Regions from separate parts of the Arthrobacter senegalensis genome, predicted to be linked through region 2. Evidence: predicted binding sites of a transcription regulator. Region 2 holds the regulator's gene; the other holds the start of a gene.
What was found. Region 2 encodes LexA, which represses DNA repair genes until DNA is damaged. Its sites were predicted from a motif close to TCGAACANNTGTTCGA; they were not measured.
Positions count from the first base shown of each region.

Region 1: the regulator LexA is predicted to act here: its motif matches at 1,541-1,556, upstream of AC5RVG_RS01870 (LysM peptidoglycan-binding domain-containing protein).

Region 1 is NZ_JBNHGZ010000001.1:408,596-423,748, forward strand. Features, by position in the region: gene AC5RVG_RS01855 (hypothetical protein) at 1-470, opposite strand, end outside; gene AC5RVG_RS01860 (helix-turn-helix domain-containing protein) at 707-922, shown strand; gene AC5RVG_RS01865 (hypothetical protein) at 927-1,487, opposite strand; gene AC5RVG_RS01870 (LysM peptidoglycan-binding domain-containing protein) at 1,645-2,364, shown strand; gene AC5RVG_RS01875 (Rv3235 family protein) at 2,462-3,085, shown strand; gene secA (preprotein translocase subunit SecA) at 3,095-5,821, opposite strand; gene AC5RVG_RS01885 (winged helix-turn-helix domain-containing protein) at 5,866-7,116, opposite strand; gene hpf (ribosome hibernation-promoting factor, HPF/YfiA family) at 7,145-7,867, opposite strand; gene AC5RVG_RS01895 (ComF family protein) at 8,108-8,959, opposite strand; gene AC5RVG_RS01900 (LpqB family beta-propeller domain-containing protein) at 9,068-10,795, opposite strand; gene mtrB (MtrAB system histidine kinase MtrB) at 10,776-12,470, opposite strand; gene mtrA (MtrAB system response regulator MtrA) at 12,471-13,148, opposite strand; gene AC5RVG_RS01915 (glycerophosphoryl diester phosphodiesterase membrane domain-containing protein) at 13,340-14,716, shown strand; gene AC5RVG_RS01920 (DUF4129 domain-containing protein) at 14,713-15,153, shown strand, end outside.
Region 2 is NZ_JBNHGZ010000004.1:29,688-44,840, forward strand. Features, by position in the region: gene hisB (imidazoleglycerol-phosphate dehydratase HisB) at 1-616, opposite strand, end outside; gene hisH (imidazole glycerol phosphate synthase subunit HisH) at 1-2, opposite strand, end outside; gene AC5RVG_RS13065 (histidinol-phosphate transaminase) at 671-1,780, opposite strand; gene AC5RVG_RS13070 (LysM peptidoglycan-binding domain-containing protein) at 1,853-2,206, opposite strand; gene lexA (transcriptional repressor LexA) at 2,503-3,252, shown strand; gene AC5RVG_RS13080 (ATP-dependent DNA helicase) at 3,364-5,403, opposite strand; gene hflX (GTPase HflX) at 5,396-6,937, opposite strand; gene AC5RVG_RS13090 (class I SAM-dependent methyltransferase) at 7,370-7,981, shown strand; gene dapF (diaminopimelate epimerase) at 7,992-8,912, opposite strand; gene miaA (tRNA (adenosine(37)-N6)-dimethylallyltransferase MiaA) at 8,921-9,850, opposite strand; gene miaB (tRNA (N6-isopentenyl adenosine(37)-C2)-methylthiotransferase MiaB) at 9,856-11,373, opposite strand; gene AC5RVG_RS13110 (hypothetical protein) at 11,428-12,309, opposite strand; gene AC5RVG_RS13115 (regulatory protein RecX) at 12,367-12,843, opposite strand; gene recA (recombinase RecA) at 12,925-13,977, opposite strand; gene AC5RVG_RS13125 (DUF3046 domain-containing protein) at 14,171-14,392, opposite strand; gene AC5RVG_RS13130 (MarR family winged helix-turn-helix transcriptional regulator) at 14,523-15,005, shown strand; gene AC5RVG_RS13135 (helix-turn-helix domain-containing protein) at 15,108-15,153, opposite strand, start outside.

The DNA.
Region 1 (15,153 bases), on a different contig from region 2:
TCCGGCTCCTTGAAACCGTTGCGTCCGTCGGGCAGCGACACCCATACATCGACCCGGGAACCGGGACCGGCCTCCTCGGGCAACGGGCTCTCGATACTCAGGCCGATCGGTTTCCGGTCCAAGTCGTCGCCGGCACCCAGCACGGAAGCCGGCAGCAGTTCACCGCCCCGGACCAGCGCGGTGGCGACGGCATCTGCCGGCAACCCCGTTGCTGCCGGCAGATAAAGGCTGCCCGCCTCGCCCAGCCGAACGTCGACGACGACCACGTCGGCGGCGGAGATCGGTTGTCCCACCGCGATGTCCGTCCTGGCCGCCAGGACACCGGTGGTCTTATCCGCGCTGTTGACCAGCGCTGCGACTCCGGCCACCGAAGCCGCCATGAGCAGCAGCCCCACCAGCAACCGGGGATCTTTCCACGACGGGCGTTTCAACCGCTGTGCGACGGTTTTTTCTGCGATGGCAGCGCTCACGGATCTTCCTCCCCCCTTATTCCCGCGCCCAGGAGACAGCCAGGCTGCGCTCCGAGAGTCGGCCCCGAGGCCGCGGGTGGCACCATTCTGGCCGTGGCCCAGGGGAAAGGGAACCGCCGCGGTCCCCCGGGCCGGATCTGGGGAAAACTTTTCAGAACCAACGGGGCCAGTTGGACCAAACGACGTCAAACGATGCCATAATGGATGAAACCGTCCCCGCTTCGAAGGATCAGCTCATGCCGCGGTTCCTCACCCTGTCCGATGTGGCGGAGGAGTTGCAGATCTCCTCGTCGCAGACGTACGCCCTGGTTCGCAGCGGCGAACTTCCCGCCATCCAGATCGGCGGCCGGGGCCAATGGCGCGTCGAGCAGGTCATGCTCGACCAGTACATCCAGGACAAGTACGCCCAGACGCGGCGGCTGATCGAAGAGGCCAAGTCCACCACGGAATGAGCATTCAGTCCGGGCTGCGCGACACGAGGGCCGCAATGGCCGCGAAGGGCACTGTGTAGACCGACCGGACATTTGCCGCGCGCCTGTCCTCGCCCGACGGCACCGCCGCGAGGTCGAAGGAGTCCGCCCCGACCCTGTCGACCACCCCCTCGGCCGCCGGGATGCCGGGGCCGCCCGACAGGTAGACCGCGACCGGTGAGCGGTCGCGGCCAAGGGCACGCAGGGCGGATCCGAGCCCGAGCCGACGCGCCCCGGTCGAGTCGGCAACCGCATGCCGGCCCATTCCTTCGAGCAGTTGGACAGCGGCCAACGGCAGGAGCACGCTCCGCACTCCCTCGGTAAGCACCAACCAGGTTGATCCGACATGGGCCAGCGTCCCCTCGAACCTGAGGTCTGCGCCTGCACGGACGCGCAACCTGCTGCCCAGCTGCCCCCGAAGCCGGTCGGCCAGACCCACCGCGGCCAGCTCGATCCGGGCGCGCTCGTTTACCTCCGCTTCCAGCTCCAGCCGGTCTGCGGCGTGTAGCTGGGTCTCCAAATCGGCAAACAGGGCGTCCCAACGCATGGCGCCAGCCTAGGAACCTGCACCACATACCGTCAACGGAAAACCGACTGCTTTACAACAAGTGTTTGAAGCTGCCACTATTGGAAAACAAACAGCACTAAACATAACCAAACTACATCAAACGGCAGTAACACGTTTCTCTCCGGAGGCGCTTCCCATGCTCAGAACCACCGCCGATCTGGCAACCACAGGGCTGGTGACGGCTTGCGCCGCCGTGCTGGTGCTCGCCGGGAGGGAGCTGGCCACCGGCGCCGCGTGGCCTTCGCAGAACTATCAGGACCTGCTGGCGCTCCTGTCGATCGGAGCCGGCGCGGCCGTGCTCTGTTGGTTGCTCCTGGGCATGGCGGCAGCGGCGGCCTGCGCGGTGCTGGCCAGGACCGGCCACAGCCGCCTGGCGGCCCGGTCGGCCGCGTGGAGTCCCGCGTTCCTGCGGCGCTTGGCGGGCGCCGTCGTCGGCCTCAATCTGGTGGTGGTCGCGGGCGCCCATGGGGCGGCCGCAACGCGTCCGGCCGAAGCCGCGGCCGGGACCGGTGCGTCCAGCGCCGCCGTGGTGGATCCCCGATGGCAGCCGGACGGCCTGGCCGGTCCGGAAAACCCTCCGGTGGACCCCTCCTGGAAGCCCGCTCCCCCGGCCGCGGCCCCGGGCGCCGTCGCCAAGCCGCCAACCCGGGAAGCCTCCGACGCACCCCGGCTGGTTACCGTCACCGCCGGCGATTCCCTCTGGCAGCTCGCGGCCGCCGAGCTCGGTCCGCTGGCGACCGACGTGGAAATCGCCGAGCGCTGGCCGGAGTGGTATGCCGCCAACCAAACCCTCATCGGTCACGACCCCTCCCTGATCAAACCCGGGCAAACGCTCGTCGTGCCTCCGCCCGGATAGTGAAGCTTTCCGGAAGCGGCCGAGAGACGCACACGGGAGCCGTGCTGTGTGGCGCGGCTGGAAGCCAAGGCAGTACCAGTGGAAGGAAGGGCAGGACATGGACAACGTGCGACACCTCCCGGCTGTGCAGACGCCGGAGAAAGAAGCCGCGGCGAGCGCGCGCCTGGACACGCTGGCACCGGCGAGCGGGGCGCCCCGGCCCCTGACGGTACGGCGGGTCAAACCGGCCGGGCCGGACGGCTACTTTGCGCCCGTCATCCGGTTGCAGCCCAGGCGACCGGATGACACCCGCGGGACGGCCGGACCCGCCGCAGTGCCCCGTCCCGTTCCGCTGCCGGTGGGCGGGGACCCCGAGGCGGAGGCCGAACTGCTCCACGTCACGGCGATGGCCCGGTCCGTGGCGCAGGCCTGCCTGGAGGCCGTCTCCGGCATACGGCCGGTCCAACAGCTGGCCCGCTGGCTGGACCCCGCCAGCTACGAAAAGCTGGTGCACCGGGCAGACATCGCCAGGGCCCACCAGGCGCAGCTGCGTTCCGATGGCCGGGCACCGCTGCGGCTGCACCGCAGCCCGGTGGTCCGCTCCGCCCGGGTGTGCCGTGCCGCCGACAGCGCCTATGAAGCGTCGTTGGTGGTGGCCGAGACCCGCCGGATACGCGCGGTGGCGCTGCGGCTGGAGTGGATCCGCGGACTGTGGAAGGTCACGGCCCTGGAGATCGGCTGAACCCCCAAACTACTTCCGGCGCTTGCCGCTCTTGGCGGGGCGCTTGTCCCTGGCGGGCGCTGCCGCCTTGGCCGGGGCCTGGCGTTCGACCCGTGTCTCGGCTTCCCCGGATGCACTGGGCGCCGTGAACTGCAGGGCCGCCGGCCGCTGCGGAGCTTCCAGCCCGGCCGCGGTGATCTGCGGCGCCGCCGCCGCCCGGGCGTCGGCGACCCCGGGAACCGTCGCCTCGGCCGGCTGCTGAACCTGGACCTCGAGGTTGAAGAGATAGCCGATGCTCTCTTCACGGATGGACTCCATCATGGCCTGGAACATCACGAATCCCTCGCGCTGGTATTCGACCAGCGGATCGCGTTGGGCCATGGCCCGCAGTCCGATGCCCTCCTTGAGGTAATCCATCTCGTAGAGGTGCTCCTGCCACTTCCTGCCGATCACCGAGAGCACCACGCGCCGCTCCAGTTCGCGCATGGTCTCGGAGCCGAGCGTCTGCTCACGCTGGGCGTAGGCGACCTTGGCATCGGAGACAATTTCCGCGCGCAGGAAATCCGCCGTGACCCGCGAGCGCCCGCCGGCTTCCTCCAGCACCTCGTCGATCGTCAGTTCGATCGGGTAGAGCTGCTTGAGGTTGGTCCACAGCTGCTCGTAGTCCCAGTCGTCGCCATGGCCCTCAGCGGTGGCTTCGTTGACCATCGCCGTCACCACGTCCTCAAGGAAGAACGCGACCTTCTCGTGCAGGTCGTCGCCTTCCAGGATGCGCCGCCGGTCGTTGTAGATTGCCTCGCGCTGCCGGTTGAGCACGTCGTCGTACTTCAGCACGTTCTTGCGCTGCTCGGCGTTCCGGCCTTCGACCTGTGCCTGGGCGTTCTGGATGGCCTTGGAAACCATCTTGGACTCCAACGCCACGTCGTCGGGCATGCGGGAGGAGTTCATGATGCGTTCGGCCGCGCCCGAGTTGAACAGCCGCATCAGGTCATCGGTCAGGGAGAGGTAGAAGCGGGATTCGCCCGGGTCGCCCTGTCGACCGGAGCGGCCGCGGAGCTGGTTGTCGATGCGCCGTGATTCATGCCGTTCGGTGCCCAGCACGTAGAGCCCGCCGAGCTCCTTGACCTCGTCGTGCTCGGCCTGCACCGCTTTCTGCGCCGCTGCCAGGGCTGCGGGCCAGGCGGCCTCGTAGTCTTCCGGGTTCGCGGCGGGGTCCAGGCCGCGGCGTTCCAATTCGGCCACCGCGTTGAACTCGGCGTTGCCGCCGAGCATGATGTCCGTACCGCGGCCGGCCATGTTGGTGGCCACCGTGACGGCCCCCTTGCGGCCGGCCTGCGCGACGATGGCCGCTTCCCGGGCGTGGTTCTTGGCGTTGAGCACTTCGTGCCGGATGCCCTGTTTCGCCAACTGCTTGGACAGGTACTCGCTCTTCTCCACGCTGGTGGTGCCCACCAGGACCGGCTGGCCCTTTTCGTGGCGCTCGGCGATGTCCTTCACGACGGCGTCGAACTTGGCGACTTCGTTCTTGTAGATCAGGTCCGACTGGTCGATGCGGGCCATCGGCTTGTTCGTCGGGATCGGAACCACGCCGAGCTTGTAGGTGCTCATGAACTCGGCCGCTTCGGTTTCGGCGGTGCCGGTCATGCCCGAGAGCTTGCCGTAGAGGCGGAAGTAGTTCTGCAGGGTCACCGTGGCCAGCGTCTGGTTCTCGGCCTTGATCTCGACGCCCTCTTTGGCCTCGATCGCCTGGTGCATGCCTTCGTTGTAGCGCCGGCCGGCCAGGATGCGGCCGGTGTGCTCATCGACGATGAGCACCTCGCCCTTGAGCACCACGTAGTCCTTGTCCCGCTTGAACAACTCCTTGGCCTTGATGGCGTTGTTCAGGAACCCGATCAGCGGCGTATTCGCCGATTCATACAGGTTGTCGATGCCGAGGTAGTCCTCGACCTTTTCGATGCCGGATTCCAGCACGCCGACGGTACGCTTCTTCTCGTCGACTTCGTAGTCTTCGGTGTCCTTCAGCCGCATCACGACGCGCGCAAATTCGGTGTACCAACGGTTCACGTCGCCGGAGGCCTGGCCGGAAATGATCAGCGGGGTGCGGGCCTCGTCGATCAGGATCGAGTCGACTTCGTCCACGATCGCGAAGTGGTGTCCGCGCTGGACCAGTTCGTCACGGCTCCAGGCCATGTTGTCGCGCAGGTAGTCGAAGCCAAACTCGTTGTTCGTGCCGTAGGTGATGTCCGCCGCGTACTGTTCGCGGCGCGTCGCCGGGTTCTGGTTCGACAGGATGCAGCCGCTGGTCAGGCCCAGGAAGCGGTAAACACGGCCCATCAGGTCGGACTGGTATTCGGCCAGGTAGTCGTTGACCGTCACCACGTGGACGCCCTTGCCGGTGAGCGCGTTCAGGTAGGCGGGCGCGGTGGCCACCAGCGTCTTGCCTTCGCCGGTCTTCATCTCCGCGATGTTGCCCATGTGCAGGGCTGCGCCGCCCATCAGCTGGACGTCGAAGTGGCGCAGGCCGAGCGTGCGGCTGGCGGCTTCGCGGACGGCCGCGAATGCCTCCGGGAGCAGGTCGTCGAGCAGCTCGCCGTCCTGGTAGCGCTGCTTCAACGTGTCGGTTTCCCCGCGCAACTCGGCATCCGTGAGGGACTTGAAGTCCTCTTCCAGGACGTTGATCGCATCGGCGTAGCCGCGCAGCCTCTTCAGCGTCTTCTTGTCGCCGGTACGAAGCACACGCTCGAGAATCGTTGGCACTACATAGCTCCCAGTCAGTTGCGCAGAAATCTGGCTCGTTCAGTCTACGTGAGAGACGAGTCCCGCAGCGTTTTGGTTCCCGGCGGCCGTTTCGCGCTCTCACGGGCCAGGGCCGGGGCCAAACCGCCGCTCTCCTGAACCACGACGGCGTCCAGCGCCAGCCACTCGGCCATGCCGGCCAGCTCGGCTGCCAGCTCCGCGGCGGTTCCGGGCGGGGCGTCGTCTTCGGCGTGCGCAGCCCGGACCACGAGCCTGCCCGAGGCCCGGTCCGCTTTCAAGTCCACGCGGGCACACAGCCGGTCCCCCAGCAGGAACGGCAGGACGTAGTAGCCGTAGGTCCGCTTCGGCGCCGGCGTGTAGATTTCGATCCGGTAGCGAAAGCCGAACAGCCGCTCCACCCGCTGGCGTTCGAACACCAAGGAATCGAAGGGGCTCAGGAGTGCCCTGCCGGTGGCGCGGCGCGGCCGGGCCGCCTCGGCGTGCAGGTACACGTCGCCCCTCCAGCCATCCACCTGCACCGCTTCCAGCTTTCCGGCCGCCTCCAGGGTCCGCACCGCGTCGGCGGCCGCCCGCACCGGCACCCGGAAGTAGTCGGCGAAGCACTTGACGGTCCCGATGCCGTGAGCCAGCGCGGCGGCCTCGATCAGCCTCAGCATCGCCTGTTCAGGATCGGGCCGGTACTGTGCGTCGTGCGGGGCTGGCAGCACCCGCTCGGTCAGGGTGTAGAGCCGTTCGAACTGGGGAGTCCGCGCGGCGGCGCTGACCAGCCCCTGTTCGAAGAGGTCCTCCAGCACCCGCTTGACCGCGTTCCAGTTCCAGCCCCAGTCGGTCTTCGGCTGGTGCGCGTCATGGCCGATCCGGTCGGCGACCGCCCGGGCGGTCAGGCCGCGCGAGGAGGAAAGCGTGTCCAGGATCTTGGCGGTCAGGTCCTGGACGAGGACCGGGTCCATGCCGGCGGCGCCAACCCACCGGCGCCGCTGCCACTGGCGGAGGTCGGCGAAGTCCTGCGGCTTGATATAGCTGGCTTCGTGCGCCCAGTACTCCATCATGCGGCGCGGCGCTTTTCCCGCAAACCGGTGGAGGATGTCAACGTCGTAGCCGCCGAGCCTGGAGAAGAACGGCAGGTAATGCGAGCGCACCAGCACGTTCACGGAGTCAATCTGCAGCAGCCGCAGCCGGTCAAAGGTCCGGCCCACCTGCCTTGCCGTGACAAGGCCGGTGGGCCGTTCCTGAACCAAGCCCTGCGCCGCCAGCGCAATGCGGCGGGCCTGGGCCGGAGTGATGCGGGCTGTCATGCCTTCATACTAGGCAGCCGCGGCGCTGTCAGGCCTTGGCGCCCGCCGACGCGCGGTAGGCCAGCACCTCTTCGCGCGCCTTGGCTTCTTCGGCGCTGCAATCGGCGTCGAGGGTGATCACGCCGTACGTCCAGCCACGACGGCGGTAGACGACGCTGGGTGCGTTCGTCGCCTTGTCGATGAACAGGTAGAAGTCGTGTCCCACCAGTTCCATGTTGTCCACGGCATCGTCGAGAGTCATGGACGCGGCCGGGAAGACCTTGCGGCGGATCAGCACCGGTGAGTCTCCGGCGGGAACATCGTTGTCGATGTCGTAGCCGGTCCGGTCCTCGGCCTGGTCCTGGGCAGTTGCCGCAGCCAGCGCTGCTTCGTGCAGCGGCATGTCCGAGCTGGCCGGTTCCAGCGTGGCGGTGGCCTGATGGACGGCGGTCGGGGTGTGACGGCCGTGGTGGACCTTGCGGCGGTCCCGAGCGCGGCGCAGGCGCTCCAAAAGCTTGTTATAGGCAATGTCGAAAGCTGCAAACTTGTCCGCGGCCTTGGCCTCGGCGCGGACCACGCTGCCCCGTCCGAGCACGGTGAGCTCGACGGTCATCGAGCTTTCGGCATTGCGGGCATTGGCCTCTTTGGTGACTTTGGCATCAAGCCGCTGGACCTTGTCGCCCAACTGCTCGATCTTGGAGATCTTCTCCTCAGCGTACTCGCGGAACCGATCCGAAACGGACAGGTTGCGGCCGTTGATGTTGAATTCCATGGTGCCCTCCATAATTGCCTAGATGACACAACAGCGACCGAAAAGAGAAACTCCTTTCAGCCGCTGAAGACGGGTTGCCTCCCTCGCGGGAGCCCATACTTCACGTTAGATCACGGACACCTTTTATTCACCCTTTACCCACGAATATCTACAACATTTGCCGACGATGTCCGAGGGCACTCCGAGGGCCGGTGCAGCCGGCACTGCATAATCGTTACACCCCGCGTCATTCCGCGGCGCTCACGAGGGCCCGCTCGCGGCTTCCCGGCCCGCATCCCGGCCGGCGGGCCCGGCCGGGGCCGAGGCGGCTGCCAGCACCGCTCCGCCCAGGGGATGTCCGCCGGCGGCACGCAGGGCCCGGGCCAGCTCACCCATCGTGGCACCGGTGGTGAGCACGTCGTCCACCAGGAGGCAGCACCTCCCGGCGATCAGGGGTGCGTACCCCGGCGGCACGGCCATGCTGCCGGCAACGTTCCGTTGCCGCGCCGACCGGCCCAGCGACTTCTGCCCGCCCGGGGAACCCGGCCGCTGCAGGCGCCGCGCCGGGTCCACCTGGCGGACGGCGGGCAGCAACTGCAGGCCGGCCGGCAGCAGGCCTTGCCGGGCCAGGCGGGACAGCAGCAGTTGAAGCGGATCGTAGCCGCGGCGCCGGCGGGAGCTGCCGCGCGAGGGAACCGGGACCAGCACCGCCGCGGCGGGCCGGCCCGCACGTGCAGCGGCCGCGTCCAGGGCTCCGGCCAGCACGACGGCCAGCACCGGCGCCAACTCGGTCCGGCCGTGGTTCTTGAAGGCCAGCACGGCTTGGGACAGTTCACGCCGGTAGGGTCCCCCGGCGGTCACCGGCAGCGGCCGGCCTGCCTCGTCCAGCGGCAAGGAGCCGGCGTCCTGCTCCACGGCGATCGGTCGCACCGTCGAGCGCCGCAGGCGCCGCCTGCAGGCAGCGCACAGGACGTAATCCGTCGCACCGCAGGCCACGCAGTCGGTCGGCAGCAGCAGCCGGCCGAACTGGCCGGACCAGATCCGCAGCGCCTGCGCGGCCCGGCTGAAATACAGCCTGTCCAGCCGGATGCCCACGTCCGCCGTCACCTTCATCACCGTGTCCCCGCCATCCCTTCAGCCTGGCCACGCCCCCGCCCGCCCGGGGCGGCCCGGGCGCCGGCTGTGGAGTGTTCCGGTGCTGCGGCCGCTGTGGAGGCGGGGCTATCCGGGGAAGGACGGATCGATGACCAGCGGGGAATTTCGCTGCGGAGCCCAGCTGTTGCCGACGCGGATGTAGAGCATCTCGTTGGTCTGGGCGTACACGTCCTGGTCGCCGTTGCCGGCGCTGATCTCCACCATCCCCTGCAGGGGCGCGGTCCGCAGGGTGCTGCCGTCCAGGTTCAGCACCTCCGCAGTCACCGCTTGGTCGGGCGAGGCCTGCATGACGACGACGGTATCCTCGTCCGCCCAGACGCCCGAGTCCACCGGCACCGAGGGGTTCAGCCGCTTGGGGGTGGTGATGCCCCGGGGCCGGCCGTCCTGGTCGCGGACGACGCCGGCAACGTAGACCGAGGTGCTCTCGCCTTCACGGGTGGTGATGAGCGCCCTGGAACCTTCACGTGAAATCTGCAGCTCGGTCACGGTCCGCTCCGTCAGCCATTGGGCGCTGACCGCCACCGATTCGTCCGGCGCCTCGACGGAAACCGCGGAGACTTTCCCGCTGCCGTCGCCGGCCGCCGCCCAGGCCCAGCCGAAGGGATCGACGCTGGGTCCGGTGAGGTTGCTTCCGGTTGCCGCCTCCACCGCGCGGCGGTCCTCGCCGATCACGAACATCCGGTTGCGCTCGGCGGTCAGGAAGGCAAAGCGTTCCTGGTCCAGCGACATCGCCGGTTCGCGCGGGCGCAGCCGGCTGACGGACGGCAGGTCCTCCGGCTTGACCGGCCGCGATCCTTCGTAAAACACCAGTTCCTCGTCCAAAACCCCGATCTGCACGTTGCCGACCGCGGGGTCCGTCACCGCGGCTTGGAACTGGGGATCGGGGGAATTGCCCAGGTCCACTTCCCGCTGGTCCACGGTCATCTGGACGGTGGAGACGGTATTGAGCTCTCCCAGCGTCAGTTCCAGCTGCTGTTGCATCTGCTGCCGGCGCAGGAACGTGGTGCCCGTGAGGACTTCGGCCGACAGGTCCACGCTGGCAGCCCCCGATTCGATCGGTACGGCCCGCCGAACCAGCTGCGAGCCTTCCGGGAAGGCACTGATCACGGCGCCGGCCAGGTATGGCGCGGGCCCCTCCAGCATGGCAGCCACGATGGCCGCCGAGATGCCCTGCCGGTTGGCGAACCAGCGCACGTCCGGCACCGCATACGTGTACGTCGGGTCGTAGTAGTACAGGTTGAACGGGGAGAACAAGGTGCGGAAGTCCACCGTGGAGACCATGGTCCCGTCCGGAACGCTGGAGATCCGCCATTCGCCGTCCACCTGCGCCAGTTCCACCGGCAGCGATTCGGTGGCCCCTTCCTCGGCCTGGGTGCGGACGCCCGACTCGTTGATCGTGGCATCGACCTCCACCTGGAGCACGAATTCGGTTTCGGACGGCGATCCGACAATCCGCACGACGTTCCGGTACACCAGCGTCCGCTGCACCGGCTGCCATTCGCCGGCGAGGTCCGGGGCGAGGAATTCGCGCGCAATCCGGTAATCGTCCTGCGTGGCCGTGCCCGCCTGGATGAAGCCGGCGACGATCTGCTGCGGGGAGTCCCCCGGCGACGGCCCCGGCGGGTTGAAGGTGTAGCCGGTCCCCCCGGTTTCGCCCGAATCGGCCTGGACCGTGCCCACCGGCCCCGACATCGGGATGGAGGAACAGGAGACCAGCGCCAGCATGGCACAGAGCATGACGACGACGGCGCGCAGCCGGGAGGGGCGGGCAGGCTCAGCTGGGATCCGGAACACCGTTTTCCTCCTGCTGTTCGAGGAGCACATTCTCGGCCACCAGCTGGCCGTGCCACGCGGAGGCGCCGGCCGGTGGCAGCGGCAGCGGCGAATGGGTGAGCGTGCCGCCGCTGTGCCGCGGCAGCGTGAGCCGGAAGCAGGCACCGTTGCCCGGCTCGCCCCACGCCTGCAGCCAGCCGCCGTGGAGGCGGGCATCCTCGGTGGAAATCGACAGCCCCAGACCGCTGCCGCCGGTGGTCCGAGCCCGGGCCGGGTCGGCACGCCAGAAGCGGTCGAACACCCTGGAGGCTTCCATGGGCGTCATCCCGATGCCGTAGTCCCGCACCGAGACGGCCACGGCGTCCTCGGTTGCCCCGACCGTGACCTCCACCGGTTTGCCTTCGCCGTGTTCCAGCGCGTTGACAATCAGGTTGCGCAGGATGCGTTCGATCCTGCGGCGGTCCATGTCCGCGATGCAGCGCGGCTCGTGGGCAATCAGCCGCAGCTCCGACCCGCTGTTCTCCGCAAGCGGCTGGGCGGCGTCGAGTGCGGTGCGGGCGATCTCCACCAGATCGGTCGGCTCCGCGTCCAGGGCGGCAGCACCGGCGTCGAAACGGGAGATCTCCAAGAGGTCGGCGAGCAGCGCCTGGAAACGCTCCACCTGGTTGTACAGCAGTTCCGTGGAGCGGGCGTTGATGGGATCGAAGTCCCCGCGCGATTCGTACAGCACCTCCGCGGCCATGCGGACCGTGGTCAGCGGCGTCCGCAGTTCGTGCGACACATCGGACACGAACCGCTGCTGCATTTCGGACAGCGCCGCCAGCTGCGTGATCTGCTCCTGCAGGCTGTTGGCCATGTGGTTGAAGGAGGCCCCCAGCCGGGCGAGTTCGTCCTCGCCCCGGACTTCCAGCCGCTCCTGCAGTTGTCCTGCCGCCAGCTTCTCCGAGGCGATCGCTGCCTGGCTGACCGGGTGCACGACGGCGCGGGTCAGCAGCCAGACGATGCCGCCGACCAGGATCAGGAGCAGCCCGCCGCCGATCCAGAGCACCCGGTGAATGAAGTCCAGGGTCTGCTGGACCGAGGAGAGGTCGTAGATCAGGTACAGCGCATACGAATTGCCCGGCGGCAACGACACCTTGGTGCCGAATCCGATCGCCGGGACATCACTGTCGCCCACGGGCAGCGCGAGCGCCTGTCGGTACTGCCCGGTGCCGGTGGCCACCTCACGGGCCAGCCCCTCCGGAATGATGTTGGCGGTGATGGAGGTGTTCGACTGGCTGAACACGTAGAGGTTCTGGCCGCCCGGCAGCGGCGTCAGCAGGTAGTAGCGCGGCGCTTCGGCGCCGGTGCCTTCCAGCAGTTTCAGCGTGTCCGCCACCATGCTGGAGACGGTCGCCCGGTCGCTGGCAGAGGAACTCTCGAAGATTGTCTTGACCTGGGACAGCCCGCGCCGGGACTCGGCCTCCGCCTGGTTTACCCGCTCCTGGTAGAGCCCGGAGGCGATCTGGCTGGAGAGGAACGCGCCCACGCCCATGAAGGCGAAGGCGGTGAGCAGGACGGCGGCGGTCACCGTGCGGAACTGCAGCGACCGCCGCCATTTCCGGTTCAGGAACTCGCGGGCCCGCAGCGTGGCATGCCAAGCGGCCTCAGCTGCCGCCTTCAGCTTGGCTGTCCACCGGCTGAGAACCGGCTCCACTTACCCTTGGCCGGCCTTGTAACCGACGCCGCGCACCGTGAGCACCACTTCGGGGGCCTCCGGATCGCGTTCGATCTTGGAGCGCAACCGCTGGACGTGAACGTTGACCAGGCGGGTGTCTGCGGCGTGGCGGTAGCCCCAGACCTGCTCCAGCAGCAATTCGCGGGTGAAGACCTGCCAGGGTTTCCGGGCCAGGGCCACCAGCAGGTCGAATTCCAGCGGGGTGAGCGAGATCTTCTCGTCCCCGCGGTGAACCACGTGCCCGGCAACATCGATCACCACGTCGGCGATCCGCAGGGTCTCGGGCGCCCGCTGGTCGCCCGGGCGCAGGCGCGCGCGCACCCGGGCTACGAGTTCTGCCGGCTTGAACGGCTTGGGCACGTAGTCGTCGGCACCGGATTCCAGGCCCCGGACCACGTCGGAGGTGTCCGACTTGGCCGTCAGCATGACAATGGGAACATCCGATTCGCCACGGATCTGGCGGCAGACCTCGATGCCGTCCAGCCCCGGGAGCATCAGGTCGAGCAGCACCAGGTCCGGCTTGCTGCTGCGGAAGACCTCGAGGGCCTGCGCGCCGTCCGCGCAGAACACGGGATCGAATCCGTCGTTGCGCAGCACGATGCCGATCATCTCGGCCAGGGCCTCGTCGTCGTCTACGACCAGAATGCGTGCCTTCATATCTCCCTATTGTTCCCTATTCCCCTCATCCCTGACGTAACGACGCACAGGGCACACCGACACTGCGCCCACGGCGGGCCCGCGCCGGGATGGTAGGAACTGGCGGACCGAAACTATAGGCTGATGAGAGGCTAACACTTCGCCGGAGGCCTCCCGCAGCCGGCGACACGAGATGAGGAAGACGGGACGCGATGAGCCACGGGGCCAATGACGCCGGGCACGACAGCAGGGATCCGCAAGGCCAGGGCCCCGACGGCACGGGCCCCGGCAACGGCGCCGGGGCCGACAGCCAGGCGCCGGGCCAGCCTGCGTGGGGGCAGCAGCCGGTGTGGGGCCAGCCGCCGGCCTGGGGACAGCCCGGGCCGGGCGCGCAACACCCGACGTGGGCGCCGCCGGGCCAGCAGCCTCCGCCCTCCCAGCCCGGATGGAACCCGCAGCCGGTGTGGGGACAGCCCCCGCCCGGCGCACAGCAGCAGGGAGGCTGGCCGGCGCCCGCAGGTCCGGGCCCTTACCGCGGCTATGTGGCTCCGCCGAAACCGGGCGTCATCCCGCTGCGTCCGCTCGGCGTCGGCGAGATCCTCGACGGCGCCTTCCAGGCGGCCCGCAAGAACGCCGCGGCGGTCTTCGGCACCGCGGTGCTGCTCCAGGTGGTCGTCAGCGCGCTGGCCTGGCTGGTCGGCGGGCTGATCATTTCGGCCTTCGGCGGCCTGCAGGTCATGGCCAACGAGGAACTCACGGATGCATCCGCGGTGGCCTTCGGCCTGTCCATCATCATCTCCTCGCTCGTGCTCGGCCTGCTGTCCGGGGTGGGGATCCTGGTCCTGCAGGGCGTCCTCGCCATTCCCACCGCCCGGGCCGCGGTCAACCAGAAAACCGGCTTCGGCCTGATGTTCGCGCTCGCGAAGGGCCGGATCGGTGCGCTGGTCGGGCTGGCCCTGCTCTATCTCGCCCTCACCGCTGCCGCACTGGTCGCGATCATCGCCGGCTCCTTCTTCCTGGCCGACCAGCTCGGCGTGTCCTCGGCCTGGATCATCGTGCTGATCATTGTGGGCCTGACGGCGGTATCCGTCTGGATCGGCATCAAGCTGATGCTGGCACCGGCGGTGATCATCATGGAACGCGCCTCGGTCTTCCGGGCGCTCGCCCGGTCGTGGCAGCTGACCGACCGCAGCTGGTGGCGGACCTTTGGCATCATCCTCTTGTGCACCATCATCGTCACGGTGATCACCTCCGTGGTCAGCATGCCCATCTCGTTCATCGTGGGACTCGCCGGTCCGCTGCTGGGCGACCCCACATCGCCCGAGAGCATGCTGGCGACCATGGGGCCGCTCACGCTGGTCTCGATGCTGCTGTCTTCCATCTTCTCGGCCATCGGCTACGCCTTCCAAGCGGCCGTGATCGCCCTGGTCTACATCGACCTGAGGATCCGCCGCGAAGGGTTCGACGTCGTGCTGTTGCGCGAACATGAAGCCTCCGGCGGCCGGGAGACCCGGACCATTCCGGGACTCGGCGCGGGCGCGGCACCCGGCCCCGCGGTTCCCGGGCCGGCCGGCCCCTGGCCGACGTGACCGTGCACGCCCCGGGCATCGCGGCAGTGGCACCGGGTTCCGCAGCTGTCCCCTTCGAGGTCCCGGTGGAGCCGGGGCCGGAAGAGGCGCGCGAACTGCTCGTCCGCGAACTGGCCAAGGAGGAGTACCAGGATGCCCGGCCCGGGGTCTTGGAATCGGTGCTGCAGGCCATCCTCGACTGGCTGGCCGGGCTGGTCGCCCAACTCAATGGCTTCAGCCCCAATCTCGGCACGCTGGTCCTGGTCCTGGCCGCCCTGCTGCTGATCGGCGCGGCCGTGTGGCTGATCAAGCCCCGGCGCAACGCCCGCAGCCGCGCGGCGGCGGAGATGTTCGACGGCGCCGTCCCGCTCACAGCCGACGAACACCGCCGCAAGTCCCGGGCGGCCGCGGACCGGGGCGACTGGGATGCGGCGCTGACCGAGCGGTTCCGCGCGCTG
Region 2 (15,153 bases):
ACAGGGCTCCCTTCGTCGAGGGAATGCCCTCGACACGTGGATCGGCTTCGACGGCGGCGCGGAGTGCCCGGGCGAAGGCCTTGAACTGGGCCTCGACGATGTGGTGGGGGTCCCTGCCGCCCAGCACGCGCATGTGCAGGCAGATCTGGGCGTGCAGTGTGATCGATTCGAACACGTGGCGGGTCAGCGATCCGGTGAAGTGTCCGCCGATCAAGTGGTACTCCTGGCCTGCCGGTTCTCCCGTGTGCACCAGGTAGGGCCGGCCGGAGATGTCCACGACGGCGTGGGCCAGCGCCTCGTCCAGGGGCACCGTGGCTTCGCCGAAACGGCGGATCCCGGCTTTGTTGCCCAGCGCTTCCTTCAGGGCGTCGCCGATGGTGATGGCGACATCTTCGACGGTGTGGTGCGCGTCGATGTGCGTGTCCCCGCTGGCCTTCACGGTCAGGTCGACGAGCGAGTGCTTCGCCAGGGCGGTGAGCATGTGGTCGTAGAACGGCACGGTGGTGCTGATCTCGGAACGGCCGGTGCCGTCGAGGTCCAGTTCAACCAGCACGGACGACTCGCTGGTGATGCGTTCGAGGCGTGCGGTACGTCCGGTGGTGGTTTCCACGGTCATGGGAGTCCTTTGACGAATTGGTCGACCGGCACGAGCCGGTTCGCTCTTACTAGTTTAGGAGACGGGGCTCGCCACGAGGGCCTTGATGCCGTTGAGGAAGGCTGTGGTCTCGGCCTCAGTGCCGGCGGTTACCCGCAGATGGCCCGGGATCCCGACGTCGCGGATCAGCACGCCGGCTTCCAGCAGTCCCTGCCACACCGAGCGGGGGTCCTCCAGCCCGCCGAAAAACACGAAGTTTGAGTCGGACGGCGCCGGGTCGAGTCCCAGCTCGGCCAGCCCGTCGACAATGCGGTCCCGTTGCGCCTTGATGTCTTCGACGTTGGCCAGCAGCGCATCGGCATGGTCCAACGCGGCCAGGGCCGTTGCCTGCGTAACGGCGGAGAGGTGGTAGGGCAGGCGGACCAGTCGCAGCGCATCGGTAATCTGCGGTGCGGCGGCGAGGTACCCGACCCTGGCGCCTGCCAGCGCGAAGGCCTTGCTCATGGTGCGGGAAACGATGAGCCGCTCCCGCCCCGGCAACAGTGTCAGCGCGCTCGGCGTTCCGGCGTGGGCGAACTCGGCGTAGGCCTCGTCCACGATCACGATGGCCTTGGAGGCTTCCCCCGCTTCATACGCCGCCTCCACGACCTCAAGGCCCAGGGCGGTGCCCGTCGGGTTGTTCGGGGAGCAAAGAACGACCACGTTTGCCGCGGAGCCGGCCACAGCGGCGGCGGCAGCGTCCGGGGACAGCGTGAAGTCTGCCCCCCGCGGAACGGCCACATAATCCGTGTCCGTCCCGCTGGCCAGCAGCGGGTACATGGAATAGGTGGGCGGGAAGCTCAGCAGGGTGCGGCCGGGGCCGCCGAAGGCCTGGAGGATTTGCTGCAGGACCTCGTTCGATCCGTTGGCGGCCCAAATGTTCTCTGCGGTGAGGCCGTGCCCCAAGTAGCGGGCCAGCGCCGTCCTCAGCTTCGTGAACTCGCGATCCGGATACCGGTTCAGACCCGCGGCAGCCTCGCTGACGGCCGAGACGATGGCCTGACGGACAGCATCGGGCAGGCCATGGGTGTTTTCGTTGACGTTCAGGAGGACGGGAACCTCCAGCTGGGGCGCACCATAGGGCTCCAGGCCCCGGAGATTTTCCCGCAACGGCAGGCGGTTCAGGCGTTCTAACTGCTCACTCACCGATCCAGTTTAAGCTTCGGCCCGCCCGGGGCAGGAATCGGGCGGGCCGAAGCAGCTCATATTACGGCTGCCTCAGCGCGCGGACGGGACCAGCAGCTGCTGCCCGGCGTGGACGATGTCCCCCTGCAGGCCGTTCAATTGCGCGATCTCGAAAATGACATCGTGGGGGTTGCGGTCCGGCGCGGACTGCACTGCTATGTCCCACAGTGACTGGCCGCTGCCGACCGTGACGGTCGCCGCCGGCCCCGGCCCCAGCCCCCCGGCGGCGGCCATTGCCGGAGCAGTGAAGAAACCGATCAGGGTCAGGGCTGCGGCCGCGGCGAGCATCAGCGGCAGGCCGATCAGCAACAAACGGCCGCGGCGGGTCAGCCGCAGGCCTGTGCTGGTACGAAGGCCGGCGGGCTGCGGTGCGAGCTGGGCGGACATGGTGCCACCTTTCCGATATTCGATCTATTTCGGCTGGTTTCGATCGTCTTGCAACGGTATTCGAACGTATCTTCGAATACGTCTTCTACAGTTTTAGCACTGGTGATCGAACATTGTCGAGACTCAGTCGAACAAATGTTTGAAATTCGCTACCGCCTCGCCTAGCGTTGTAAGCGTCGGGCGGCAGTAAGAGCAGTGCATCAGCCGCCACCGACAAAACAGTTGAGACAACAGTCCATGTGCGGTTCCGCTACGGCGCCGGCGCAGGGACCACTACGGGGAGACCGGGGCCGGACATGTCGGAAGAGACCACCACCACTGCCGGAGCGAAGCGACGCGGCCGGCCCGTCAAAGTGGGGCGCAGCCTGACGCCGAGGCAGAAGAAGATCCTGGAAACCATCCAGCGCTCCGTCATGTCCCACGGATACCCTCCGTCCATGCGCGAGATCGGTGACACGGTCGGTCTGGCAAGCCTGTCCAGCGTCACGCACCAGTTGGCCCAACTGGAGAAGATGGGCTACATCAGGCGCGACCCCAAGCGTCCCCGTGCCATGGAAATCCTGACCCCGCTGACACTCGAGCACGGGGGTGTGGAAATCGTCGGAGTTGATGAACCGCAACAGCTGCGCAGCTCCAGCGGCGTCGCCGTATCCGAGCTGACCACGTCATCCGACACGGCGATGGTGCCGCTGGTGGGAAGGATCGCAGCGGGCGGGCCGATCCTGGCGGACCAGGCGGTCGAGGACGTCATGCCCCTGCCGCGGCAACTGGTGGGACACGGCGAGTTGTTCATGCTCAGGGTCTCGGGCGATTCCATGATCGATGCGGCCATCTGTGACGGCGACTGGGTCGTGGTCCGCCAGCAGCACACGGCCGAGAACGGCGACATCGTGGCGGCACTGCTCGACGACGAAGCAACGGTCAAGACCTTCCGGCAGCGCGACGGCCACACCTGGCTGTTGCCGCAGAATACCCAGTACGAACCGATTCTTGGCGACCACGCAACCATCATGGGCAAGGTTGTCTCGGTGATGCGGGCCCTCTGACGCGCCCGGTCTCCCCGGTCCGCGCTGCAGCCACCCCGGGATCCCCTGCCCGCACGGGCGGTCCCCGCGCAGGGCCCCGCTCGCTCCGGAACGGGCGTGCCCCCAACCCGTTCAGGCTGAGGCCGTAGCCAGCCTTTCCAAGACCTGGCGGGCCGTGGCGCCGTCCTTGGTACTCCAGAAGGGCGGCAGGGCGCTGCGGAGGAAACTCCCGTAGCGCGCCGTCGCCAGCCGGGAGTCCAACACGGCCACCACTCCACGGTCGTTTGACGCGCGGATCAGCCTGCCGGCTCCCTGGGCCAGCCGCACGGCCGCATGGGTCGCCGAGACCGTCATGAAACCGTTTCCCCCGGACTGCGCCACGGACCGGGTTCGGGCAGTCGTGAGCGGGTCATCCGGCCGGGGGAACGGAATCCGGTCGATGACCACGAGCCGGCACGCGGAACCGGGAACGTCGACGCCCTGCCAGAGCGTCATGGTGCCGAACAGGCAGGTGTCGGGCTCTTCGGCGAATTGGCGGACCAGCGCGCCCATCGACGATTCGCCCTGGCACAGGATGGTCAGGTCGGTGCGCCCGCGCAACTCGGCCGCGGCTTCTTCTGCCGCACGCCGCGAGGAGAACAGGCCCAGGGCGCCGCCGCGCGAGGCCAGCAGCAGCTCCTCGAGTTCATCGAGCTGTTCCGGGCTGGTGCCCCGGCCCGGCTTCGGCAGATGCGACGCCACGTAGAGCACGCCCTGCCTGGGGTAATCGAAGGGGCTGCCCACGTCCACGCTGGAATAGGCGGGCGCGCCGGCTCCGAGCAGTCCGAGCGACCCGGCGACGGCATCGAAGGTCCCCCCGACCGACAACGTCGCCGATGTCAGCACAACGGTATGGTCGTCGAACAAGCCCTCACGCAGCCGGGACGCCACCGAGAGCGGCGCTATGTTCAACGTTGCCGGCTGGTCGTCATTGGCGGCGTAGTCGCCGGCCTCGCCATAGGTGCTGGGACGGGTCGCCCAGATGACCTCCCGGGAGTCCGGAGCGGACAGCAGCCGTTCGGCCAGTTCCAGCACGGCCGCGAGCCGTGAGCGCGCCATCTGCCGTCCGCCGTCCGCTGCCCCCGCACCCTCGGGCTTCGAGTCGGAGAGCGCCGCGCGGGCCGCTTCCCGTACCTGCGCGAGAACCAGCTCATGCTCCTCGCGTAGGCCGGCCGCCAGCAGGCCGGTGGGCACCGACTGCAGGACGTCCTCCAGCGCATCGGCGGCGGAGTTCAAAGGCTCCACGCTGATCCCCGTGTGTTTGCGTGCCGTCGAGGCGGCGGTACGCACCATGGCGGCGGAGAGTTGCCCCGCGACGGCGCTGGTGACGCGGTCCTGCAGCTCATGGGCCTCGTCGATGACCACCACGTCATAGTCCGGGAGTACCGCGACGCCCTCGAAGGCGTTGATGGCCAGCATGGCATGGTTCGTGATCACGATGTCTGCCTCCGCCGCGCGGCCCCGTGCCAGTTCGCTGAAGCACTCGGCGGCCAGGGGACACTTCTGGGCGCCCAGGCACTCCATGGAGCCGACGGAGACCTGCCGCCAGGCCCGATCGCTGACACCGGGCACCAGTTCATCCCGATCCCCGGTTTCGGTCTCGTGCGCCCACTCGCGCAGGCGCACGACTTCCTTGCCCAGCGCGCCCGAGGCGCCGGAAGCCGACGCTGCGCCGGCCGGAGAAGGATGCGGCACCGCGTCCTCGCCGAGGCTGAACAGCGCCGCCGGCGCGTCCTCGTCCGGAAAGCCGCCCGCGAGCTTGTGCAGGCAGAGGTAATTGTTCCTGCCCTTGAGCAAAGCGACGTCCAGCGGCCTGGGCAGCTCGTCGGCGACGGCCTCCAACAGCCGGGGCAGGTCCCGCTTGACGATCTGCGATTGCAGCGCCAACGTTGCCGTGGAGACGATCGCCGGCTTCTCCCCCTCCAGCGCCTGGACCATGAGCGGCACTAAGTAGGCCAGCGACTTGCCGGTGCCTGTGCCCGCCTGCACCAGCAGGTGTTGCCGGCGCTCGAAGGCCTCGGCTACTTTCGCCGCCATCTCGTGCTGGCCGGCACGGTGCTGCCCGCCCATCTCCTGTACGGCGACGTCAAGCAGCCGCAGCGCCTCACCGGCGGGAACCTGGAGGTCAGTCATGCCGGAGGAACTGTTCCAGCTCCGATGCCAGGCCCTCGCGCACCATCACGTCGAGCCGCGTGCCGTCCCCGCCATGCTCCATGGAGAGGATCTCGGCGTCTTCATTGTGCAGGCGGCTAATCACTTCGCCGCGGTCGTAGGGCACCAGCAGCTGCAGCTTCACACTGGGCCGCGGGATTGTCTCGCTGACGAGCCGAAGCAGCTCATCGATGCCCTGCCCGGTCCGCGCCGAAACCACGACGTGCCGCGGTTCACGCTGGCGCAGTCGCTCGACCACGAACGGATCGGCGGCATCGGCCTTGTTCAAGACGACGATTTCCGGAATGTGCCGTGCTTCGATTTCGGTCAGCACCTCGCGCACCGCGGCGATCTGGCCCTCCGGGTCGGGATGCGAGACGTCGACGACGTGCAGGATGACGTCGGCGTCGGCAACCTCCTCCAGGGTGGAGCGGAAGGCTTCCACCAGCTGCGTCGGCAACGACCGGACGAACCCTACCGTGTCGGCGAGCGTGTAACCGATACCGTCCGGTGTTTCCGCCCGGCGGACGGTCGGATCCAAGGTGGCGAAGAGCGCGTTCTCGACCAGCACACCCGCATCGGTCAGGCGGTTGAGCAGCGACGACTTGCCGGCATTGGTGTAGCCGGCGATTGCCACCGACGGCACGGCATTGCGGCGGCGGTTGGCGCGCTTGGTTTCCCGTGCGGGCTTCATGGCGGTGATCTCCCGGCGCAGCTTCGCCATCCGGGTACGGATGCGCCGGCGGTCCAGCTCGATCTTCGTCTCACCGGGCCCGCGGGAACCAATGCCGCCGCCGGCCGCCCCCACCCGGCCGCCGGCCTGCCGGGACATGGACTCGCCCCAGCCTCGGAGCCTGGGCAGCAGATACTCAAGCTGGGCCAGCTCTACCTGGGCCTTGCCTTCGCGGCTCTTGGCATGCTGCGCGAAAATGTCCAGGATGAGCGCGGTGCGGTCAATGACCTTGACCTTCACGATGTCTTCCAAACCGCGGCGCTGCGACGGCGACAGCTCGCCGTCGACAATGACAGTGTCGGCGCCGGTGGACATCACAATGTCGCGCAGTTCCTGGGCCTTGCCGGAGCCCAGGAAAGTCCCCGGATCCGGCTTCAACCGGCGCTGGACAATACCGTCCAGCACCTCGGAGCCGGCTGTCTCGGCCAGCGCTGCCAGCTCCCGCAAGGAATTGTCGGCGTCGTCGGCCGTGCCTTCGGTCCAGAGACCGGCGAGGACAACGCGCTCCAGGCGCAGCTGCCGGTACTCAACCTCGGTGACGTCCTCAAGCTCGGTGGACAGGCCGGCTACGCGCCGCAGGGCGCGGCGTTCCGCGAGGTCCTGCTGGTCGCCGTCGAATTCGGAATGCTCGGCATCAAGTTCGGAGAGTGCCTGGGCTCTGCCGCCGACGCCCTGTTTGCCTCGCGCCGCGGTGTCGCGGGCCAGGATTCGGTCGATGACCGCCTGGATCTCGTCAGGCGTCATTTCCGGTTCCGGTGTCGGCTGGGGGTTGTTGGTGGTCATGCTCTCCTTCGAAATGTCCGTGGTCTTATCGTAGTCCTCCGGGATGCGGCCGGCAGAGCCCGAAGATGCAGTTTGTGGATGATTCGCCAAAAGTCCTCCTGGCATGGGCCCGGGCGCTGCCGGGCGGGAAAGGCGGGGCTGCCGCCCGGCCGGGCGGCAGGGCAAGCAGCGGGTGCCGGGGACCGCCGCAGCCCTTGCGGCGGCTGCGGCACCGGATCAGAAGGGACTCGAGTGAGCCTTCGGGAACGGTGATTGCCCGGCGGCCGGGGAGGTCAAGGCCTCAACCATCGGCACGCGCTGTCCGGCTACGAGCGGGGACAGCAGGTTACGGCGCAATCACAGGTTTTTCATGCCTCCCACGGTATCAGAGCGGACGTTGCTTAGGTGGGCCTAGATACCGATTCCGCGGTCGGCGCACTAATCTGGCCGATTATGGGAACAGAGCACTACTTCAGCGCGCAACCAGGCAATCCCGAGGTTCGCCGCACCCTCGCCGTCGAGCTGGATGGCCGCATGCGGCAGCTGCAAACAGCTGGAGGCATCTTCAGTCCGGACGGCCTCGACAAGGGCACGGCGGTGCTTTTGGACGAGGTCCCTCCGCCTGCTCCGGAAGGCAACCTGCTCGACGTCGGCTGCGGGTGGGGACCGCTCGCGCTCACCATGGGGCTGAAGTCCCCCGATGCCACGGTGCTGGCCGTGGATGTCAATGAACGCAGCATCGCCCTGACCAACGACAACGCCGCGTCGCTGGGGCTGGCCAACGTCCGTGCCTGCCGCCCGGAAGACGTTGACCCGGCCCTGCAGTTCCACACCATCTGGTCCAATCCTCCGATTCGGATCGGCAAGAGCGAGCTTCACGCACTGTTGCTGATGTGGCTGCCCCGCCTCGCACCCGGGGGCACCGCCTGGCTGGTCGTCCAGAAGAACCTGGGATCGGACTCGCTGCAACGCTGGCTCGCGGCCGAACTGCCGTCGGATTTCGCGGTCAGCCGGGAAAGCACCGCAAAGACGTTCCGGGTGCTCTGCATACGGCGGGCCGGCTGAGCCGCTTCGGTCAGGCCACCACGCCTCGGGACACGAGCACGGCGGGGCCGCTCAGCTCCACATGTTCCCGCCCGTCGGCCGCAGGGATGAACCGGACCCGGACAACGCCGCCCGGCACGCCGACCTGCCAGTCGTCGGGTGCGCCCGCACCCGCCCAGTAGCGGATGGCGGCGGCGGCAGCGCAGGCGCCGGTCCCGCAGGACTGGGTCTCCCCCACCCCGCGCTCGTGCACGCGCATGCTGATGTGCCCGGCGCCGTCGGCGACGAGGGGCTCCGCCGGCACGACAAACTCAACATTCGTTCCGTTCTCCGGGACCGGGTCTACCGCCGGCGCGTGGAACAACTCGGTGGCGGCCAGTTCTTCGAGCCCGGCGAGGGCGACCACTGTGTGCGGGTTCCCCAGACTCACCGACAGTGCCGGCCGCGGCACCTGGAGGCCGCCTGCGGTGACCGTCGAATCCATCGCCCTGGCGGCAGCCTCCGCCGGATAGATGAACTCCCACGGCCCCATGTCCACGGCGTAGCCGTTGGCGGACCGGCTGACCGTTTTGGTTCCCGCCCGGGTCCCGATGGTCAGCGACTCACCGGCCGGCAGCTGGACGAGTCCTTCGGCGAGCAGAAAATGCACGAAGACGCGGACCCCGTTGCCGCACATTTCCGAGGTCGAGCCGTCGGCGTTGTAGTAGTCCATGAACCACTCGGCCTCCGGCGCGCTCTCCAGCAGCTCGCGGCCCTCGGGCAGGTGCCGGGACCGGACCGCACGGATGAGCCCGTCGGCGCCGATGCCGAGGTGGCGGTGGCAGAGGCCGGCGACCGCCTCGGCCCCGAGGCGCTTGGCCCCGTCGGGATCGGCAATGAGCACAAAGTCGTTGCCGGTGCCGTGTCCCTTGGCAAAGGGCAGCCCGGCAAGGGCCGACAGATGATCAGGCATGGGGTTGTTCACGGCTCAAGCTTAGCGATGAGCGCTGCCGCCTTGTCCGCCGCCAGCGGATCCTCCCAGTCCAGCCAGTGAATCCTCGGATCGGCGCGGAACCAGGTCAGCTGGCGCCTGGCGAACTTGCGGGTGGCGGCGATGGTGTCCTCGGCGGCCTCGTCCCGGGTCCATTCACCGTCGACCACCTTCAGGAACTGGGCGTAGCCGAGCGCGCGCGAGGCAGTCCGGCCTTGGCGCAGGCCCTGCCGGTCCAGTGCCGCGACTTCCTCCAGCAGCCCGCGTTCCACCATCGTATGGACGCGGCCGGCCAGGCGGTGCTTGAGCCGCTCGCGGTCCACCCGGAGGCCGATCTGAACGGTCGGGCGGACATACTCCCGCTCCGGCATGTAGGAGCTGAACGGACGCCCGGTCAGTTGCCGCACTTCCAGCGCCCGGATAACCCGGCGGGCGTCGGCCAGCCGCCCGGCGGACACCGGGTCGACCTGCCGCAACCGCTCCCGCATCGCTGCGAGGCCGAGGCTTTCCAGCTCCTCTTCGAGGCCGCGGCGCAGGGCCGGATCGGTACCCGGAAACTCGATCGCATCCAGGGCGGCCCGTACATACAGTCCGGAACCACCGACGAGGATGGCCCGGCGCCCCCGCCCGTGCACGGCGTCGATCGCTTCCCTGGCCTGGTGTTGGTAGGCAGAGACACTCGCCTCTTCCGTCACGTCGAGGATGTCCAGCAGGTGGTGCTCGATTCCTTGCCGCTCGGCCGGATCGATTTTGGCCGTGCCGATGTCCATGCCGCGGTAAAACTGCATGGCGTCGGCGTTGATCACTTCCCCGCCCAGCCGCCGGGCCAGCGCGACGGCGAGATCCGATTTTCCGGAGCCGGTGGGACCGACGACGGCGATGACCGCCGGGCCGCGCGGCGCTTGGGGGTGGACCGGCATCGCCGTCAGGCGGTTCGGCCCGGCAGCGCGGGCATGCCCAGCGACACCTGGGACGGCTTGCCCGCGGCGGCCGGTACCGCACAGGAATCCGCCTGGGAGCGGTCCCACGCGTCCCCGGCGCGCGAGCGGCGCAGCTGGTAGTCCGCTTCGGATGCCGGGTCGGCGATCAGGTGGAACGGTGCCGCCTCGGTGACGGTCACCGTGACCAGATCGCCGGGCCGCGGCGCCGGCGCACCCGCGGGCACGGAAAAGTGCACCAGCCGCTGATCCCGGGCCCGCCCGGAGAGCCGGTGGGTCGCTTCCGCCTTGCGTCCCTGCTGCGCGGTCACCATGACCTCGAGCCGGCTGCCCAATTGTTTGGCGTTCTCTTCGGCGGCAATCCGGTCCTGCAGGGCAATCAGGCGCTCGTAGCGTTCCTGCACCACGGCCTTGGGCAGCTGGTCCGGCAGTTCCGCGGCCGGCGTGCCGGGCCGCTTGGAGTACTGGAAGGTGAAGGCACTGGCGAAGCGGGCCCGTTCCACCACCTCCAGCGTGGCTTGGAAGTCCTCCTCCGTCTCCCCGGGAAATCCGACGATGATGTCGGTGGAGATGGCCGCGTGCGGAATCCGTTCCCGGACCTTCTCGAGGATGCCGAGGAATTTCGTGGACCGGTAGGACCGGCGCATGTCCTTCAGGACCTTGTCCGACCCGGACTGCAGCGGCATGTGCAGCTGCGGCATGACGTTGGGTGTTTCGGCCATGGCCTCGATGACGTCATCGGTAAACGCCGCCGGGTGCGGGCTGGTGAACCGGACCCGTTCGAGGCCGTTAATGCTGCCGCAGGCCCGCAGCAGCTTCGCGAAGGCGCCGCGGTCGCCGAATTCAACGCCGTAGGAGTTCACGTTCTGCCCCAGCAGGGTGACCTCGATGGCGCCGTCGTCGACCAGGGCCTGGACCTCCGCCAGGATGTCCCCCGGCCGGCGGTCGCGTTCCTTGCCGCGCAGCGAGGGCACGATGCAGAACGTGCAGGTGTTGTTGCAGCCGACCGAGATGGAAACCCACCCGGAGTACACCGCGTCGCGCTTGGTGGGCAGCGTCGAGGGGAAGACATCGAGCGACTCGAGGATTTCCAGCTGCGCCTCGTTGTTGTGCCGGGCACGTTCCAGCAGGGCGGGAAGCGAACCCACGTTGTGGGTGCCGAACACGACGTCGACCCAGGGCGCCTTCCGGAGGATCGTCTCCCGGTCCTTCTGCGCCAGGCAGCCGCCGACGGCGATCTGCATGCCGGGGTTGCGTTCCTTCACGGGGGCGAGCTGGCCAAGGTTGCCGTACAGCTTGTTGTCGGCGTTCTCCCGCACCGCACAGGTATTGAACACCACGACGTCGGCCTGCCCGCCTTGGGACTCGACCATGCCGGCCGCCTCGAGGAGCCCGGCAAGCCGCTCGGAATCGTGTACGTTCATCTGGCAGCCGAACGTGCGCACTTGGTAGGTGCGGGCTTCGTGCTGCGTCTCGATGGGCGGGGCTGGGGCAGTCAAACTCACCTTACAAGGGTACGGCCTGCGGCGGGACCGGCCACAATTCGCACGGCCGGCAAATCAGTACCAGTTATTGGCCAGCTGGAAGTCCAGGGCCAGGCACGGCGAACCGTACCGGGACTCGATGTAATCCAGGCCGCGGTCGAGCCGGATCCGGAAAACATACCCGCCGTCGGTCGATTTCTCAACGCTGGCGTTGCCTTCCGACTCCTGGTTCCAGAGTTCTTCGAGGCAGGCCAATTCCCCGGCACCCCAGCCGGGGACCGGGCTTGCTGCTCCGGTGTGGGTGTCGGCTGGCTCCGGGGCGTTCGCGGGCGCCTCGGCAGGAGCCGAGGAGCCGCCCTGGTCTGCCGCCGCGCCGGCCGCCGGTGCCTGTTCTTCGGCCGCGCCGGCTGCGGCCTGCTGATCACTTGCCCCCGGTGCGGTTTGCTCTTCGGCCGTGCGTCCGGCAGCTGCCTTACCGGCTGGGTCTGTCGCCGCGCCCTCCCGTGCCGCGCCCGCCTGCGCTCCGGCGTCGCCGTGTTGCCCCGGATCCGTCGGGCCGGAGGCTTCCTTCTCCGCGGGCTCTGCCGCAGGGGTTTCGGGCGCCGGTGCGGCGGCAGTTTCCTTTTCTTCCGTGCGCGCCTCCGGAGCCCGGGCGGCCTTCGGAGCGGTTGCGTCGGTGGACGCTTCCTCCGTTTGCTGCCGCTGGGCCGCACGCGCCAACGGCCGCTGCCCCTCGTCCGGGTCGCTCCACCCCATCAGCTGCTTCACCGGGGCTGCGATGAATCCCACCGCTGCGGACGGGCTATGGCCGTTGTGGAGGGCGCCCGCTGCCCCGGTTGCGCCGAGGGCGGCCACAGAGCCGAGAGTCAACCCCGCCGCGATCCGGAGGCGGCGCCGCCTGCGGTTGATCCTGCGTAGCTGGGTGGATTTGCGTCGTTGATTCTGCGAGGGGCTCACAGTCGCACAATGATACCGACCAAACCGCGGAAAGTCTCAATTGCATAACGGAGCCGCTTAGAACTCGGGGTTGGCGGCGGTGCCGAGTTCCTCGTCGGCGACCCGGTAGGCCAGCGAGGGCGGATAGCCCTTCCGGGCCAGCATCGAAACCAACCGCCGCAGATGCTTATCCCTGGCCGACCTGTCGTTCAGTTCCCAGTCGGGACGGATCTTGCGGCGAACGAGTCCCCGCGCGGCTTCCAGCTCGTCGTCGGGCGATAGCTGGTCAAGTGCCTGCTCGGCGATGTCGCCGGAAATGCCCTTCTCCCCGAGTTCCCGCTTGAGGGCAGCGCGCGCCAAGGAGCGGGTCTGGGAGCGGCTGCGCACCCACATTTCGGCGAACCCGGCGTCGTCAATGAGATTGACCTCTTCGAATCGGTCGAGCACCGCCTCGGCGACGTCGTCCGGGACGCCGCGCTCAGCCAGCTTTGCGGCCAGCTGCGCGCGGCTTTTCGGGGACCGTGTCAGCGCGCCCAGCACAATCGAGCGTGCCACCGCATGAGGATCCGCCTCGGGCGCCAGGTCGGCCGGACTGCCCGGCGTTGGCCCGGCGGCCGGACCGTGCCTGCGGGCCACCTAGAATCCGTCGACTGCCTTGAGCTTCGGTCCGCCTTCTTCTCCGCTGTCCGGAACGGGGTCGATCCCGAGCTTCTGCCGGATTTTGCGCTCCAGCTCATCGGCCAGGTCCGGGTTGTCGATCAGGAACTTGCGGGCGTTTTCCTTGCCTTGGCCCAGCTGGTCGCCGTCGTAGGTGAACCAGGCGCCCGACTTCTTGACCAGCGCATGTTCCACGCCCATGTCGATCAGGCCGCCCTCGCGGGAAATGCCGTGACCGTACAGAATGTCGAACTCGGCCTGCTTGAAGGGCGGAGCCATCTTGTTCTTGACGATCTTGGCGCGGGTACGGTTGCCCACCGGGTTGGCGCCGTCTTTCAGGGTCTCGATGCGGCGCACGTCGATGCGCACGGAGGCATAGAACTTCAGCGCCTTACCGCCGGTGGTGGTCTCCGGGCTGCCGAAGAACACGCCGATCTTTTCGCGCAGCTGGTTGATGAAGATGGCCGTGGTCTTGGACTGGTTGAGCCGCCCGGTGATCTTTCGCAGGGCCTGGCTCATGAGGCGCGCCTGGAGGCCCACGTGGCTGTCGCCCATTTCGCCCTCGATCTCCGCGCGGGGCACGAGGGCTGCGACGGAGTCGATCACGATGATGTCCAGCGAGCCGGAGCCGATCAGCATGTCCATGATTTCCAGGGCCTGCTCGCCGGTATCCGGCTGCGACACCAGCAGGGCGTCGGTGTCCACCCCGAGCTTCTTGGCGTATTCCGGGTCCAGCGCGTGCTCGGCGTCGATGAAGGCTGCGATGCCGCCGTTGCGCTGGGCGCTGGCCACGGCATGGAGCGCCACGGTGGTCTTGCCGGAAGATTCCGGACCGTAGATTTCCACCACGCGGCCCCGCGGCAGGCCGCCGATCCCCAGGGCAGCGTCCAAGGCGATCGAGCTGGTGGAGATCGTTTCGATCGGGGCGCGCGTGTCGTCGCCGAGCCGCATCACCGACCCCTTGCCGAACTGCTTGTCGATCTGCGCCAGCGCAGCTTCCAGTGCCTTCTCGCGGTCAGCTGGTGCGGCCATTGTTCACCTCAGTCTCTTGCGGCCCTCGGGCCATTTTTTGTCTTGACGTCTTCCGACCGTAACCGCCGGTTCGGACAAAATGGGATCGGCAGCGGAGCGTGTGGATGATCCGTCCACTCGGGGGTCTGTGTAGAAGCTTAGCGGGATCCGAACACACTTTCGAACATATCGGCGTTGGGCGCGGCGTGTCTGTTCAGCCGCGCGGCTCGCGGTCCTTGCCCCAGCGCCGCTCGGGCGGAACGTCCTGGACATCGCAGAGGGCCAGCCACACGGTTTTGGGCGGGATTCCCGCGGCCAGCGCTTCGGCCGCGGTACGGCCCCCGAGTTGACCCAGCACCAGGTCGGCAGCCAGGACATGCGAGTATGCGGGACCGAATTCATCGTCCATCAACCGCCAGAAGTCACTGGTTCGCACGCGTCCATCTTCTCACGTGTCCGTCCGGCCTCAACCGGGCCGGACGGAGATTCGGCGCCGTCGGAATATGGGTACGGCGCGTCAGGCCGCCGTTGCCCTGCGTGTGCATGCTGCTCATTACAATGAGCCCATGACAGACCACGCCACAGGCAGCGCAGATGCAGGGTTCGATGCGGCCATCGAAGCACTGGAACGGCAGCTGAGCCTGCTCTGGCGCCGGGCCAGGGCGAATTCGCACCGGGTGGCACGAAACGTCCACCCGGACATGGAACCTGCCGCTTACGGACTGCTGTTGATCCTGCAGCGGGAGCGCTCCATGCGCCTGACCGAACTGGCGGCCGCCATCGGGGTGGGCAAACCCTCCGTGAGCCGCCAGATCGCCATGCTGGAGCAGTTGGGACTGGTTGGCAAGGAGGCTGATCCACTGGACGGACGGGCCCAATCCATCACCTTGACTCCGGCCGGGCTGGAAAAGCTGGCCGAGGCACAGGCCGCCCGCAAAGTCGCCTTCCACGAGCGGCTTGGCGACTGGTCCGTCGAGGACCTGTCCACGCTGGGACAACTGCTGGACCGGCTGAACGCTTCGTACGCCAACGAGCCGCCCGTCCACTAGCGGCACAACCTCCGGGACGAGAGGCGCGGCGTGGCACCGGCGGGCACAACAAAAACCGGCCGGTCCGCCACGGGGCGGAACCGGCCGGTTCAGGTTTTCGGGTCAGTAGCGGGCGGAAGCCAGCCCGCGCAGCTCGTCGGGCAGCTCG